Magnetococcus marinus MC-1: one gene and its partner. The protein of the gene in region 1 binds, or shares a complex with, the protein of each later gene. Links are inferred from orthologs where the notes say so. Each region holds a gene or a part of one and is shown on either strand. Other genes may lie near its edges.

The links.
Region 2: the proteins of prfA (region 1) and prmC are in contact, whole or in part, in a crystal structure (PDB 2B3T), measured with the Escherichia coli proteins. The link is inferred for Magnetococcus marinus MC-1 from one-to-one orthologs.

What each region holds. Positions count from the first base shown.
Region 1 is NC_008576.1:4,582,151-4,589,791, reverse strand. The notes cover bases 4,795-7,641. They hold prfA (peptide chain release factor 1), read right to left. Parts: upstream 6,838-7,641; coding sequence 5,752-6,837; downstream 4,795-5,751. Other genes in these bases: hemA (glutamyl-tRNA reductase), read right to left, coding at 6,967-7,641; MMC1_RS18740 (3'-5' exonuclease), read right to left, coding at 4,802-5,653. In the rest of the region: MMC1_RS18765 (TatD family hydrolase), read right to left, coding at 1-641; MMC1_RS18760 (FecR family protein), read right to left, coding at 656-1,390; rpe (ribulose-phosphate 3-epimerase), read left to right, coding at 1,499-2,173; MMC1_RS18750 (secondary thiamine-phosphate synthase enzyme YjbQ), read right to left, coding at 2,645-3,049; ilvA (threonine ammonia-lyase, biosynthetic), read right to left, coding at 3,082-4,593. UniProt on the Escherichia coli protein: Peptide chain release factor 1 directs the termination of translation in response to the peptide chain termination codons UAG and UAA.
Region 2 is NC_008576.1:4,371,376-4,378,977, reverse strand. Bases 1,668-4,475 are described here. They hold prmC (peptide chain release factor N(5)-glutamine methyltransferase), read right to left. Parts: upstream 3,603-4,475; coding sequence 2,733-3,602; downstream 1,668-2,732. Other genes in these bases: MMC1_RS17955 (DsbE family thiol:disulfide interchange protein), read right to left, coding at 4,369-4,475; MMC1_RS17960 (cytochrome c-type biogenesis protein), read right to left, coding at 3,854-4,369; MMC1_RS20690 (peptidoglycan DD-metalloendopeptidase family protein), read left to right, coding at 1,668-2,512. Outside these bases: more of MMC1_RS20690, read left to right, coding at 287-1,667; more of MMC1_RS17955, read right to left, coding at 4,476-4,929; MMC1_RS17950 (heme lyase CcmF/NrfE family subunit), read right to left, coding at 4,931-6,895; cytochrome c maturation protein CcmE, read right to left, coding at 6,932-7,402; MMC1_RS21780 (heme exporter protein CcmD), read right to left, coding at 7,392-7,535; heme ABC transporter permease CcmC, read right to left, coding at 7,535-7,602. UniProt on the Escherichia coli protein: Methylates the class 1 translation termination release factors RF1/PrfA and RF2/PrfB on the glutamine residue of the universally conserved GGQ motif, i.e. on 'Gln-235' in RF1 and on 'Gln-252' in RF2.

The DNA of each region.
Region 1 (7,641 bases):
CGGGTATCGGCTTGGGGGCCCAACACCGGACTGTCGGACTCCAACAACAAGGCGTGCAGGGGGAGTTTGACCACCAACTCCCGTAGCTGCCCTGAACGCACCACCGCCGGAGGAATGGAGAGATACCAGCCCGCCTCCACCGCCTGTAGGGCCGCTTTGTGGGGTCCATGATAGGCGTGCAACTGCACCCTTTTGGCATCCTCTTGAAGCAGCAACTCCACCACCTGTTTACCCGCCCCCCGTGAGTGGCAGTTAAGGGGTAGATCCCACGCTTCACTCAACTGAACAAAACGGCTGAGCACCGCCCGTTGCACCGCCCGCTGCGGCTCTTCTTTAGCTAGCATATAATCCAGGCCCACTTCACCGATGGCCACCCAGCGCTGTTGATGCTGTTGCATAAAGGCAATCATGGCCTCTGCTTGATCCAGGTCGGCATATCCGGGGTAGAGGCCGCAGGCCGGTTTTAGCAGGGGGTAGCTGTCGCACAGTGCCAAGGTGCGTTGGGCATCGGCCAGGGTTTCACTTACCGCCACAATGGCGGTAACACCGGCGGCGTGCGCCCGTGCCAATACTGCGTCCCGATCGGCGTCAAAGCGGTCATCGCAAAGGTGAGCGTGGGTGTCGATCAACGGGTGGGACATGAGCAAGGCACTCCCTAAAGTGAATAGCGGCTGATACCTGTGATCGAGGAGATAAAGGGCGGTTTACGCAGCACCAGGGCCTCCAGCATGGTCAATTCGGCATCCGTATGGTTGATGACCGGGGCTGTAACCATCAGGTTATCCCCATGGCGGTCAATATAGCGGGGATCATCATGATGGTGGGTTTGGATGCGGGCCTGCATGTTCGGGTTGGCGGTGGGGGTGATTGTTACCGTTCCATAGCAGGTACAGGCGTAGGTGCGTTGCGCTTCCAGTTCTAAATAGATGCCGGTACCGTGAATGCCGATCAAGGCTTGAGGGGTGCGCAACTGTCGGCGTCCTTGTGCAAAGACCGAGAGCACCCCGCCGGATTGCAATAAAAATCCTGGTACCCCCAATGTTTCTGCAAGGGTGCTTGGGGAGGCATCGGTCACCACAGCAGCCTCGGTAACTTGGGCCAGGGTAGGGGGGTCTAGCTGCAACTGGGTCTCCGGGCGCAGCAGCAGGGCATCTTGCCCTATCACCACCACCGCTTGGGTACCCATATCGGTCTGCAAGAGGGCTCCCGCTGGGATGGCCTCACCCTGCATGAGGGAGTGCCCGTTGGCCGTTATGCCACCGGCACCAAGGTGTAAACCCGGTTTAATCATACCCCGCTGCATACAGGCGCTGAGCCATGGTGTGAACATGCCCCAAGCGACGACCCATTGCAGCATGTGACGACGACTTAACCCCCGTGGATGTGTCATGTTTTGCCCTCTGTTGGTGAAAAAGCCTTGCTCCAGACGCCCATCTTGACCACAATCCCCCCTAACCGATACGACCCCTACGACCTCTTACCCGGGAGCGAGACCAGCATGATTAAAATAGCCCCCTCTATCCTCTCCGCTGACTTTGCCCGCTTGGGCGAAGAGATCCGTATGGTAGAGGCGGCTGGTGCCGACTATATCCATGTGGATGTTATGGATGGCCACTTTGTGCCCAACCTAACCATGGGCCCACCGGTGGTGGCCTCTATTCGTAAGGTAGCCACCAAACCCCTGGATGTCCACCTGATGATCTCGCCGGTAGACCCCTACATTGAGGCCTTTGCCCAAGCGGGTAGTGACATTATTACCGTGCATGCCGAGGCGACCCACCATCTTGATCGTACCCTTAACCTTATCAAAGAGTATGGAAAAAAGGCTGGGGTTTCTATTAATCCCGCCACCCCGGTGAGCGCCATTGAAAATGTCATGCACTTGGTCGATATGGTATTGGTGATGAGTGTGAACCCCGGTTTTGGTGGGCAGAGCTTTATTCCCCACAGCTTAAACAAGGTGCGCCAAGTGCGGGAGATGATCAACCGCCAGGATCGCCCCATTGAACTCCAGGTAGATGGCGGCGTAAAACCGGATAACATCGCCAAAATAGCCGAAGCAGGGGCCAATGTGTTTGTGGCCGGTTCAGCCATCTTTTCCCAACCGGACTACCGGGCTGTCATGGATAGCATGCATAAAAATGTGCGGGATTCCCAAAAAAATCCAGATTAAGTGTTTGTTACATAAGGGTTACACTTTTCAGGAAATGGTTACAATCCCCATGGGCGCACCTTACCAACACCGGTTCACGCTTTCTACGCTGTTATTGTAACATACCGGATATAAAGTCTATATTTGGATTTAAGCCCCCTACATTGTGCCGCGCTGTAGGGGGCTTTTTTGTTATTTATGGGGGGAAATATGGGATTTTAGGGTGTGGTCAGCACCACACTATAAAAATTAGAATTTCATTATGAACTAACATAGAGGATACTCACTCTATACTGAGGATGAACGATACAAGGGTAGCGATAACACCCTTTAGGGATGGCGCATACAGCTAGGCTTGCCGGGCTGTTGCCATCGCCCTGCCATCTCCCTCCTCCCCCCCTTAAGCGGAGGTGGTGTGGGCGTGAAAAGTGGGCTGGAGTTCTGCCAAACTCCAGCCCTTTTTTTGTACGGTAGCATCCCCAGCGGGCAACCCTAACCCTCGCTAAGGGTTAGGATGACCTTGCGGGCGCGGGGTCCGTCAAATTCGGTAAAATAGAGGCCTTGCCAAGTACCGAGCAACAGTTTACCCCCCTCGATTGGTACACTTAGAGCGTGCCCCATCAAGCTTGCTTTCAGGTGGGCGTGGCTGTTGCCTTCGGCATGGCGGTAGTTCCCATGGATGGGCACCAATTGATCCAGGGTCGCCAATATATCCCGAGCCACGTCGGGATCACAGTTTTCATTGACGGTGATGCCAGCGGTGGTATGGGGCACAAACAGGTGGCATAGACCCTGTTGCATTTTCGCTTTGCTTATTAGGGCATTGACCCCATCGGTTATATCAATGAAGGCTTGGGCACGACCACTGTTGACCGCTAAGACATGGCGTTTTAACATGGTTTTTACTCCTGTCTAACCCATGTGATCGCCTAGAGAAACAGCTTATAGGCAGGATTCTCACTCTCATCTACATAGCGAAAACCCAGCTTATCTAGGCAGCTTTGCAATTGATCGTGTTGCTCAGGGGGCACCTCCAGACCAATCAACACCCGACCATACTCCCCGCCGTGTAGTCGGTATTGAAACAGTGAGATGTTCCAATCCGCCTGCATGGTGGTAAGAAAGTGGGCCAAGGCACCGGGCCGTTCGGGGAAACGAAAACGCAAAAGACGCTCATGCTGCACCACATGGGAACGCCCGCCAACCATATGACGCAGGTGGGTCTTGGCCAGATCGTTTTCGGTAAGATCCACAAATTGATAGTGGAAACTCTGTAACCGATGGGCGAGCAGTTGTCGTTCGGCTGGTTCACGCAGATCAATGCCCACAAAGATATGGGCGGCATCGCGCCCCGATAGACGGTAGTTAAATTCGGTAATATTATGGTCCCCCACCACCTCTTGGCAAAAGTGGCGTAGAGCACCGGGCTGTTCAGGTATGGTGATGGCAAACAGCGCCTCGCGTTGCTCCCCAACCATGGTGCGTTCGGTTACATAACGGAGCCGCTCAAAGTTCATATTGGCCCCGCTATTGATGACCACCAAGCGTTGACCGGTTATGCCTTTTTCCGCCACATAGCGGCGTAAACCAGCCAGCGCTAAGGCCCCTGCGGGCTCTACAATGGCACGGGTGGCTTGATAGGTCCACTTGATGGCGGTACAGATCTCATCCACATTGACCCGCACCATCTCATCCACATACTGTTCACACAGCGCCAGGGTGCGTGTACCAACCTCACGCACCGCCACCCCATCGGCAAAGATGCCCACTTGGTCTAAAGAGACAATCTTGCCCGCCTCTAGGGCGCGGGCCATGGCATCGCTATCGGTGGGTTCTACGCCAATAATACGGATCTGCGGTAGCAGATTTTTTACATAGGTGGCAATGCCCGCAATCAACCCCCCGCCGCCGACCGGAACAAAAATGGCGTCCAGTTGATTACCGCTCTGGCGCATAATCTCCAGCCCCACGGTACCCTGTCCGGCGATCACCAGCTCATCGTCAAAGGGGTGAATAAAGGTCATGCCGTTGTGCTGAGCCAGCTCTTTACAGTGGTCGGCGGCGATGGAGTAGTTATCCCCATGCAGCACCACCTGGGCACCAAACTGTTTGACCGCCCCCACCTTGATCTCTGGGGTGGTGCAGGGCATCACAATGGTGGCAGATAACCCCAACTGACGGGCGCTAAAGGCCACCCCTTGCGCATGGTTGCCCGCAGAGGCCGCAATAATGCCCCGGGCCCGCTGCTCAGGGGTAAGCTGCGCCATTTTGTTGTAGGCCCCGCGTAATTTAAACGAAAAGACAGGCTGTAGATCCTCGCGTTTAATAAAAACTTGGTTGCGTAGCTGCGCCGAAAGCCAAGCCGACTGTTCCAAAGGGGTCTCCACCGCAGCCTCGTAGACGCGGGAAGTAAGAATGTGGCGAAACAGTTGTTCGGACATGGGCAACCTTTGTATAAAAGGGCAGTGTAGATCCTCCATGGTAGCGAAACCCATGAGATCTACGCATTAAAAGCGAGGTTACGCCCAGCCATAACCGTAGAGAAGCGCAGGACGCAACATAGAGTAGGGAAGCCACCACGCAACAGGGGTTCCCCGCTTTTAGCGGTAAGCGGACGGCAAGCGAGGATAACCCCCTCCACGCCCCACATTAAGCCGTGGTCATCTTGGTCAGGCGTTCCCACTGTTGCAAATAGGCCAACAGATGGGGCTTTTGTGCCCCTTCCCGTTCGATCAAGGCGCGCACCAGATTTTGCTCATTTTGATAGGTCGCCCCATCAAAATGGCCAGAAAAATGGACCATGCGCAGCCACAACAGATAGGTGGTTAGGGCGTCAAATTCATTATAGGCCACAATATCGGCCAGACGACCATCCAACCACATTTGCGGCACCTGATCCCCGGCCACATCCATCTTGCCCGGAATACCCGATAGGGTTGCCATCTCATGCAGGGAGGGGGTGAACTGTCCCCACCCTGAGACCACCTCTTTAAGGTCCACATGCCAATCGCCGCCACGGGCAAAGTAGTCAACCCCTTCCCACGGTTTGTTGGGGCGATGAGCAAATTTGGGCTGATGCATGCCACGAATGATGCCACGTTGCAACATCGCCTTAATATCGGCACTAATGGAGTTATACCCCACCAGCTGCGGTTTTTTTTCACCCACGCCTTGGAGAAAGCGGCTGAGCACAGCATCCTCTTTGGCATAGGGTGCCTGAGTATCCGCCACCTCTTCTGGCAGGGACATCAAGGTAACGGTGATGGTGCCATCCTGGTGCTGACGGCGTACCACCGCAGCGATGGAGATAAACCGACAGAGCGCCGTTTTTAGATAGGGTGTTGGGTTCTCCTCGGTGGCCCCCCCCTGTTTCCACATCTCCGCCAATACCTGGGCATCGGTCAGATCCTCATCTAAGTTATAGAGCATGCGGCCTGCCAAAGGGTCGGGGGTCCACTCGGCATCAAAGGCCCAGACGGTGTGGTGTACAAATTTGATCATGGTAAACGCACCGTGACACTATTAAGACCAGCGGTCTTTATTAAAAAAGGTAAAGCCATAAAAGACTTTAGAAAAGTTACGTAAAAGATAAAGGGGGATTAATCTCCCCCGCCCAAGTGGGCCAGTTTGGAGGCTTGATCGTGGGCGGTCAAGGCATCCACTACCTCAGCCAACCCTCCTTGTAGCACCTGATCAAGTTTATGTAACGTCAGGTTGATGCGGTGATCCGTAACCCGGCTCTGGGGAAAGTTATAGGTGCGAATCCGCTCAGAGCGGTCACCGCTGCCCACCTGTCCCTTGCGCGCTTCGGCCCGCTGCGAATCGGCCGCCTGTTGTTGGGCATCCAGTAAACGGGCTTGTAGCACTTTCATGGCCTTGGCTTTGTTTTTGTGCTGGGATTTTTCATCCTGACAGATCACCACCAAGCCAGTGGGCAGGTGGGTAATGCGCACCGCCGAGTCGGTGGTGTTAACGCTCTGCCCACCAGGACCGGATGAGCGGTAGACATCAATACGCAGATCTTTATCTTCGATATGCAACTCCACCTCATCGGCTTCAGGCAGGATCGCCACTGTCACCGCCGAGGTGTGAATGCGTCCGCCCGTCTCGGTGACTGGAATGCGCTGTACCCGATGCACCCCCGACTCATATTTTAGGCCCATGTAGGCCCCTTTGCCCTGCACCATGGCGATGAGCTCTTTATAGCCGCCCAGATCGGTGGCGCTGCTGGAGAGCATCTCAATGCGCCACCCTTTGATTTCGGCAAAACGGCCATACATGCGAAATAGGTCAGAGACAAATAGGGCAGCCTCTTCACCGCCGGTACCGGCGCGGATTTCCAAGATCACGTTTTTGTCGTCATTGGGATCTTTGGGGAGCAGCATAAGGTGTAGATGCTTCTGACTCTGCTCCAATTTATTTTTTAGGGTTTCCCGCTCCTCGCGGGCCATCTGCCGCATCTCGGCGTCATCACCGGCCTCGGCCAACATCTCATCGGTCTCCGCGAGCTGTTGCAGGATAGCCAAGTGGGCCTGCCATGCTGCCACAACGGGTTCCAGATCGGAAAACTCTTTGCTGTAGGCGGCAAACCGTTTGGAATCCGACACGGTCGTAGGGTCGGCCAAGTGGGCGGAAAGCTCCGCATGACGGCTGGTTAGGGATTCAAGCTTCTCTTCAATGGCCATGGGGTCTCTTGGCGATTCTGTATGAAAAGGTTGATAGGCATTCCAGCGACCGCCTAAAGGGAGGCCGCCAGGGCTTTAAGGTTGTGGGTTTAGGGCGTTACAGAGAGGACGCAAAACAAGGGAAGTCCGCTAGTCGTCATCCAACTTATAGAGTTTGCGGGCCGCATCGATATAACGGTCGCCGTCATGCTCATTGGTTAGGCTACGTAACCGTTCGGTGGGATCATGCATCAACTTATTGACCAGTTGGCGGGCCAGATTTTCGACCCTTTGCCGGTCGGTATCACTTAGATCCCAGCCTGCCAAATGTTTTTGCAAGAGCTGGTCTTTGGCCGCTTCGGCCTTGCGGCGCATCTGTTTGATGGTGGGCACCACATCCAGGGTATCCAACCATTGGATAAACAGGGGGGTTTCCCCCTCGATAATCTGCATGGCAGCCTGAGCGGCCTCGGCACGGTCTTGGCGGTTGTCGTTGACGATTTTATTAAGGTCGTCCATATCGTAAAGAAAAGCGCTATCCACTTGACCGATCTCGGGATCTAAATCCCGAGGTACGGCAATATCAATAAGAAATATGGGGCGTTGGCGACGGCTTTTGAGAGCCTGTTTCACCATATCCGGCCCGACCATATAGACGGTGGAGCCGGTGGAGGAGATGACAATATCGGCGCGATGTAGATTTTCGGCCAATGCTTCGATGGGAAAAGCATGACCATCAAACTGCTGCGCAAGATCCACTGCGCGGCTAAAGGTGCGGTTGGTCACCAGCACCTCTTTGACCCCATGGGTTACCAGATGGCGGGC
Region 2 (7,602 bases), 210 kb from region 1 along the record:
CACTATGAATTTGTTTTTATAGGTCGAATTAAACTTGTATTACATGATTATATTGTTATATAAGCTTTTTGACCGTAGTAGTCACATAACAAGCCGAGATTCTTGACAAAACATGTTCATACACGCTATTTTGCACTGGTTTTACCTGACGCATTCAGCAGCTTGCGCAGCAGCATAAAATTTTTCCAGCATGTCTGCGGAAAAAGGACTGCGAATTGCATATTAAGGTCACTGGGTCTCTCCCCGTTGCCTTAATGGCTATACAATACAGTCAGCGGATAACTCTATGAATCCTGGAAGTAAAAAATACCTTAACCGCGTGGGATCCCACACCCGCACCAGTGGGTTTGTGTCACGCCAGCAACGCCCGGAGCGTCGATGGCTGCGCTTTTTCCTGGTGGGTGCTTTGACGGTGGGGGGGTTGGTGGCCCACCGCGTGTTGGATGCCCATACGGGACACTCACTGAACCATCCCGGTCAGCGATTTCAGGATGCTATGGTGCTTAACCGTGCCGGTTTGCTGCCTTTGACGCCGCCTCGTTTGGACAATGAACCAACCCGTACGGCCATCTTCTCGCCGGAAGCTTTGATCGAGCCAGATCTGTTGGCGGGCTTAATAACCCCCCAAGAGTTGGAGGTTAACCGTGCCTCGGCGCCCAGTGTCGATCTACCCCTGGGCTTAGGTACCCACGCCGAGACCGATGAACCTGTCATGGCGGTGGCGACCACCACTCTGCAAGAAGATCAAGTTCGACCCGGCGACAGCATAACAAATATGCTGCAACGCTATGAAATTCCTTATGGGGCCGCACTGGCGATGTATCGCGAGGCCAAACCGCTCTATGACCTCGCACGGTACATGCGCGCTGGCAATCCGGTGCTCATTCGTCGGGACAGCCACAATAGCTTTCGTGGTTTTTATTATGCCATTAGCAAAAACCGTACGCTGGTTATTACCACGACGGATTTAAAATCGTTTAAGGCACAACTGCTGGATCAAGATATGCGGTTGGCCGCTTCAATTGCTTTGCCTCGGGTTGAGGTACAGCAAACCGCAGCGACCCCCAGCACCATGTCCCCAGGTTTGGCGGCACTGTATGGTACCAACGGGGAACAGGCCGAAGAGGGTCAGACCGGTGAGAAGGTCGCAAAAATTGCTCCGGCACCTAAAAGCGTAGCACATCTGGATAACGCTTCCAGCGAAGAGGAGCAGGCGCTTGATCAACAGGCGGTCGTGGATCCACAGCAGACCCAAACAGCACAGGCTGAAGGTCAGCAAGCCGAAACGGACGAGCAAGATGTGACCCTGGCGGATGCCGCTGCGGAAGAGGAACAACCCAGTGCAGCAGAAGCGGTCAAGGCGAAGAACGATGAGATGCGTTCACGTTTTCCGGCAGCTAAGCAGATAGTGAGCGAAAAGGTCCGCCCGGGGGATATGTTTAGTGCCATTTTGGCCCGTCATGAGGTCTCTAATCTTGTGGCTTTTGAGGTCGCCAAGGCCGCCCAGCAGCAGGCAGATTTTGATATTGCCCGGCGGTTGCGTCCGGGTTGTGAACTGAATATGGCTTTTGATGCTAAGCATGAGTTGATTGGTCTTAGCTATGCGGTGGCCAAAGATAAGACGCTGTTTATTGCCCAAAAAGCGGACAATTCATTACGCGCAGAGATGGTGCAAAAAGCCTACGAGGTGCAGGTACGTAGCGTAGCGGGTACCATTAACGGTTCTTTGTTGGTGGCCGCCCGTAATGTGGGGCTGTCACAAAACTTGGCGATGCGTCTGGCCGGACTGTTTGAATGGGATGTGGACTTTGCCCGGGACATTCGAGCGGGAGACCAATTTACCGTGGTCTTTGAAGAGCTCTATGTCGATGGGCGCAAGGTGGGGAATGGTAACATTCTGGCGGCCAAATTTGTCAACCAGGGCAATGCTTACGAGGCAATTCGTTATCAGGATCCCCGTGGTCAGGTGGGCTATTATAAGCCCGATGGTTCCAGCGTGGAGAAAATGTTTATCCGCGCACCAGTAGATTTTACGCGCATCTCTTCGCGTTTCTCCTTGGCGCGTAAACATCCTGTTTTTGGTTTTACCCGCGCCCACAAGGGTGTCGATTATGCGGCCCCCAGTGGCACCCCTATTCGGGCGTCGGGCAGTGGTCAGATTATCTACCGGGCGCACAAGGGCAGCTTTGGCAACCTGATATTGGTAAAGCATAATGGCACCTACTCTACGGCTTATGCCCATATGAGTGCCTTTAAGCGGGGTTTGAGTGTGGGTTCTCAGGTAAAACAGGGTGAAGTGATTGGTTATGTAGGGGCCACGGGTGCCGCTACGGGTCCCCATTTGCACTATGAGGTGCGGGTACGTGGTCGTCAGGTAAACCCCTTGCAGATTAAATTGCCTATGGGTAAGAGTGTGCCATCGCAATATCTGGCTGACTTTAATAAGCGCAGCCAAAAGTTGACGGCGATGTTGCGTAGCAGCTCCAATGTGGTGGCGGCCTTATCCGAATAGGGTTAGAGCGCAGAGGGATCAAAAAGGGCGGGTCGGCTTGAGGGCGACCCGCCCTTTTTTTGATACCGTACCTACTAGAAAGAATGGGGAAGTGATGCGGCTCTAGGGGCCGCGGCCTCTGGTGGGGTCGAGGGGCGAAGCCCTCGTGGGGGTCTGGGGCGAAGCCCCGGTAAGCCGCACCAGCACCAGTTCATAGCGTTTAACAGATGTTAAACCGGGGCTAGCGGTGGCCCAACACCACCCGATCATGTTGGGCGTAGTCCTTGTGGACCACCACCTGTTGCAGGCCATGTTGTTGCATGAGGGCTGCCACACGAGGGCCTTGGTCATGGCCAATCTCAACCCCGAGTAGGCCCCCAGGGTTTAACCGTGCCACCGCGGCAGGTATAATCTGCTGATAGGCCTGCATGCCATCAACACCCCCATCAAGGGCCAATCGCGGCTCCCACTGATTAACCTCAGCTTCTAAGGTAGGGATAACATCACTATTGATATAGGGGGGATTGGAGAGAATCAGGTCAAAGCGGCTCTCATGGGGTAGATCATCACAAAAATGACTGTAAAGCCACTGCGCTCGGTTGTTGAGGTTGAGCTGTTCACCATTGTGTTGGGCACAGGCAAGCGCCGCTTTACTGATGTCAATACCAATGCCTTGGGCTTCGTTAAAGTGGTCTAAGAGGGCAAGCAAAATGGCACCACTGCCGGTACCAATATCCAGAATGGTGTGGGGGGCGCGCTGTTGTTGATTAAAAAAATCCTGGGCAGCTTGCACCAGATGTTCGGTTTCGGGACGGGGGATTAATACCCCGGCTGTAACGGTGAGTTCCCAATGTAAAAAGGGTTTTTTGCCAACGATATAGGCAACCGGTTCCCGTGCCGCACGACGTTTGATAAAGGCCTTGTAGCGCTGTAATTCATCTGGACTTAGGGGGCGGTCGGGGTCTAAAAAGAGATCCAGGCGGCGCAGCGTAAGGGTGTGGGCCAGCAGCAGTTCTCCATCCAAACGGGGTGAGCCAACCCCCTGTTTGCTTAACCAATCGGTGGTCCATTGTAAAATGCGGCGGACCGTCCAAGTTTCAGTCTGAGACATGCCAAAATCCATGGGGCAGAGTTGCCGTATTAGGCAGCAGAAGGGGTGTTGGGCCGCCCCTGGTGGAAAGCACGTTAAAGGGATCTTTTGCCATGCAAGAGAGCAGCAGGTCGGCCCAAGGTCGCTTGCTTGTTGCTGGAGCCCGCCCAAATGCATGCTCGGTAGCGAGGTGTGTCAACCCACAAAGCGATCCGTTGGGGTGGCGCTGCCCCCGCGTAGCACGCTACCTGTGCAGCAGCCTAAACCCGCCTTTACATATCAATACGATCCAGTTCTTGCTGAATACGGTTGTGCATGGTGTCAGCGGCTTTGGCCTGCGCGGGCGTCTGGTTGTTGCTTGCAGCCGAGGTAGACTTGGGGCGGTACCAGCTGCGTATGGCAAACCACAAGCCCAAACCGCCTAACAACAGTGCGGCAAAGGGGCCTGCCCATAGGGCGAGATTACGGCTGTTCATCACCGGTTCCATATAGATATAGTCGCCGTAGCGGTCTAGAAAATAGCGACGGATTTCATCCTCTGGCATGCCCTCATGCACCTTATCCCGCACCACCTGTAACATATCTTTAGCCAGATCGGCATTGGAGTCATAGACCGATTGACTTTGACACACCGCGCAGCGCAGCTCCGAGGCGATCTTACGCACCAGCCCCTCTTTGGGGTCTTCCGCTTTAAGGCTATTTACCGGCGGGCTCTGTTGCGCCAAAACCGGTAGTGCCAAAGCGTGGGAGAGCAGCAGCACGAAGGCCAACATGATAAGGCGAGCCATTAGGATGCTCCTGGTGTGGGCGAGGGGGTGTGGGTGCGCATAAGCGGCAGTGCCACTTTGTCAAACCAGCCAGGCATCAGTGGGCCATACTCTTTTTTGACGATTTTCCCAGCGGGGTTGACAAAATAACTCTCCGGTGCCCGCACCACGCCCCACTCAATGGCCACCTTCTGATCGGGGTCAAAAACCATCGCGTAGCTGGGTGTGCCATGACGCTGCAAAAAGGAGATGGCTCCCGAGCGGGTATCTTTATAATCAATGCCTATGATGGCAAAATCATCCCGCTGTTTGGCAATACGATCCAGTTGCAGTAATTCAGGATGCTCACTGACGCAGGCACCACACCAAGAGCCCCAAAAATTGACCAAAACCCATTTGCCCTTATAGTCAGCGATATCAATGGTGGCCGAACCAGTAAGGGCCGGTCCCCGCAAGGGGGGCGCAGGCTTATCCAACAAGGCGGTAGGAATTTTTTTGCTGTCGTGCCCCAGTCCCAACGCCATTAAGACCAAGATACCCACAATCACGCCAAGCAGTAGGATTTTCCATAGCTTACCCATACTAAGAGGCCCCCTGGATGCGTTTAAAACGGCGTCCCTGGAAGAGTGCCAGTATAGCCCCCGCCGCGATGATGAAGGAGCCATACCAAACCCAGCTAATCAAGGGGTTGCGGTAGGCTTTAATGGCCCACCCCTTGCCAGGGATGCGATCTCCCAACACCACATAGAGATCTTCCCAGAAAAAGTTGATAATGGAGGCCTCGGTGGTCTCCATCTCATGGTTATCATACTTACGTTTTTGGGGATGCAAGCTGACGGTCAGACCATCCTCCCGCACGCCATGCATCACCGCTTCGGTTGCTGTCCAGTTATCTTTACGCACCTGATGGTACTTTTCCAGGGTCAGCTCCCAACCCGAAAGGCGTACCTTATCGCCGGGTTGCATAATGACGGTCTGAACCTCCTGGAACATGCCACTGCCAATAAAACCCGCGCACATAACCAGAATGCCAATATGCACCGTCAGGCCACCGTAGCGGCGCTTGTTACGGGCGACCATTTTAACGAAAGCAGAAATGGGGTTGTGGCTACCCGCTTGAAGGCGAGCCGCAACGCCCCGCTGTACATCAATAAGGTGGGTGCTGCCCACAAACAGAATGATCATCACCGTAACAATGGCGTAAGGGTGCTGCACACCCAAGAGCAGGGCGATAGGAATCCCCACCAAGGCCAACAGACCCGGCACCAAAAAGTTCTTTTTTAACTGTCCCTGGGCGGCCCGCCGCCAAGAGATCAAGGGACCAATGCCCATCAGAATAAGCAGGCCCAGCATAATCGGCACAAACACCTTGTTAAAGTAGGGGGGGCCCACCGTGACCTTGGCATCCATCAACGCTTCCAAAGCGAGCGGGTAGAGGGTGCCCAGCAGCACCGTGATCGCCCCAACCAACAGGAACAGGTTATTAAACAAGAAGGTGCTCTCGCGACACACCACCGCGTCCATGCGGTTTTCCGCTTTTAAGGCATCGGCTCGCCACACCAGCACACCAAAGCTAAACAGCAACATAACCGCCATAAAGCTTAAAATAAACATACCCCGGCCCGGGTCGGTAGCAAACGCATGTACCGAACTAAGCACCCCCGAACGCACCAAAAAGGTACCCAGCAGTGAGAGCGAAAAGGTGGTGATAATCAGGAATAGATTCCATACCTTAAACATCTGGCGGCGCTCTTGCACCATGATCGAATGCAAAAAGGCGGTACCGGTTAACCAGGGCATGAAAGAGGCATTCTCCACCGGATCCCAAGCCCAATAGCCGCCCCAGCCCAGCTCATAATAGGCCCAGTAGGCACCAAACACGATGCCCGTCGTAAGCATGGTCCAGGCAAACAGGGTCCAGCGCCGGGTTGCCAAGATCCACTCATCCTTGGCCTGTCCGGTTATCAGTGCCGCCATGGCAAAGGCATAGGGAACCGCAAAACCCACATAACCCAGATAGAGAAAGGGGGGGTGAAAAACCATACCAGGATCTTGCAACAGCGGATTAAGATCCCGTCCATCCATGGGGATGGGAAACAGCCGCTCAAAGGGCGAAGAGAGCAGCAATACCAAGCACAGAAAACCCAGGGTCACGGCCCCTAGAATGGTCAAAATCCAGGGCATCGAGACCGAGTGGGTGTTCCAGTGGCGCCATGCTGCAACGGCAATAAAAAAGGACATTAACCAAGCCCACAGCAACAAAGAGCCCTCATGTCCCCCCCACATGGCGGTGGCCAAATAGAAGGATGGCAGGCTCAAGGAAGAGTTGCGGGCCACATAGAGCACGGAAAAATCGTGGCTCATAAAGGCGTGTATCAGTGTGCCACTGGCTACGCTCAAGAGCAAAAACACCGCAAAGGCGCTGTAGCGACCAACCCTGACCCAGGCCATCTGACCACTGCGTATGCCCACCATAGGGGTGACCATTTGGGTAATACTCAGCAGCAACGCCAGGATGGCGGCATAATGTCCAACTTCTATCCACATAGCAAACGGCTCCACAAGGCCGGGGAAAACGTCAGGTTATTGCAAAGATTTAAGAATGTTCTCGCGGGATTTTTGAATCGCCTCGGCATTCATCTCTACAGGCATATAATCTTCGGAGTGTTTGGCCAGGATGGTATGGGCGATAAAGGGTTTGGTGTTTAACCACTCCCCTTCGACCACCACGCCTTGCCCCTCCCGGAACAGATCGGGTGTAACCCCTTTGTAATAGACGGAGATGGGCGTCTCCCCATCGGTGACATCAAAGGTGATCTCAAGGGTGCCCTCTTTGCGGCTTAAACTGCCTGCTTGCACCATGCCCCCAATGCGCACCTTTTTACCCACGAGTTCAACGGTTTTTTGCATCACCTCCGTGGGGGTGTGAAAATAGACCATGGCACCGCTGAAGGATTGAAAGACCAAGGTTAACAGCGCTCCCCCCACTAACACCAGGGTGGCGATAAGCAGCAAGCGTTTATTGCGCATCCGCTTTTGATAATCAGCCTTCATCGACCTGAGCCTCCTGTTCCTCAGCCAACCGCTGTTGTACCTGCTTTAACTGTTTGTGCCAAAAGAGCGTCGCACCACCCAAAATCAGCAGGGTGACACCGTAGACCCCCGCAACATACTCCATATATTCCATTATGCGATCCCCTCGCTCTCCAGTGCATCCAGTTGGCGCTGGGCAGCGACCATGCGGTAACGTAACA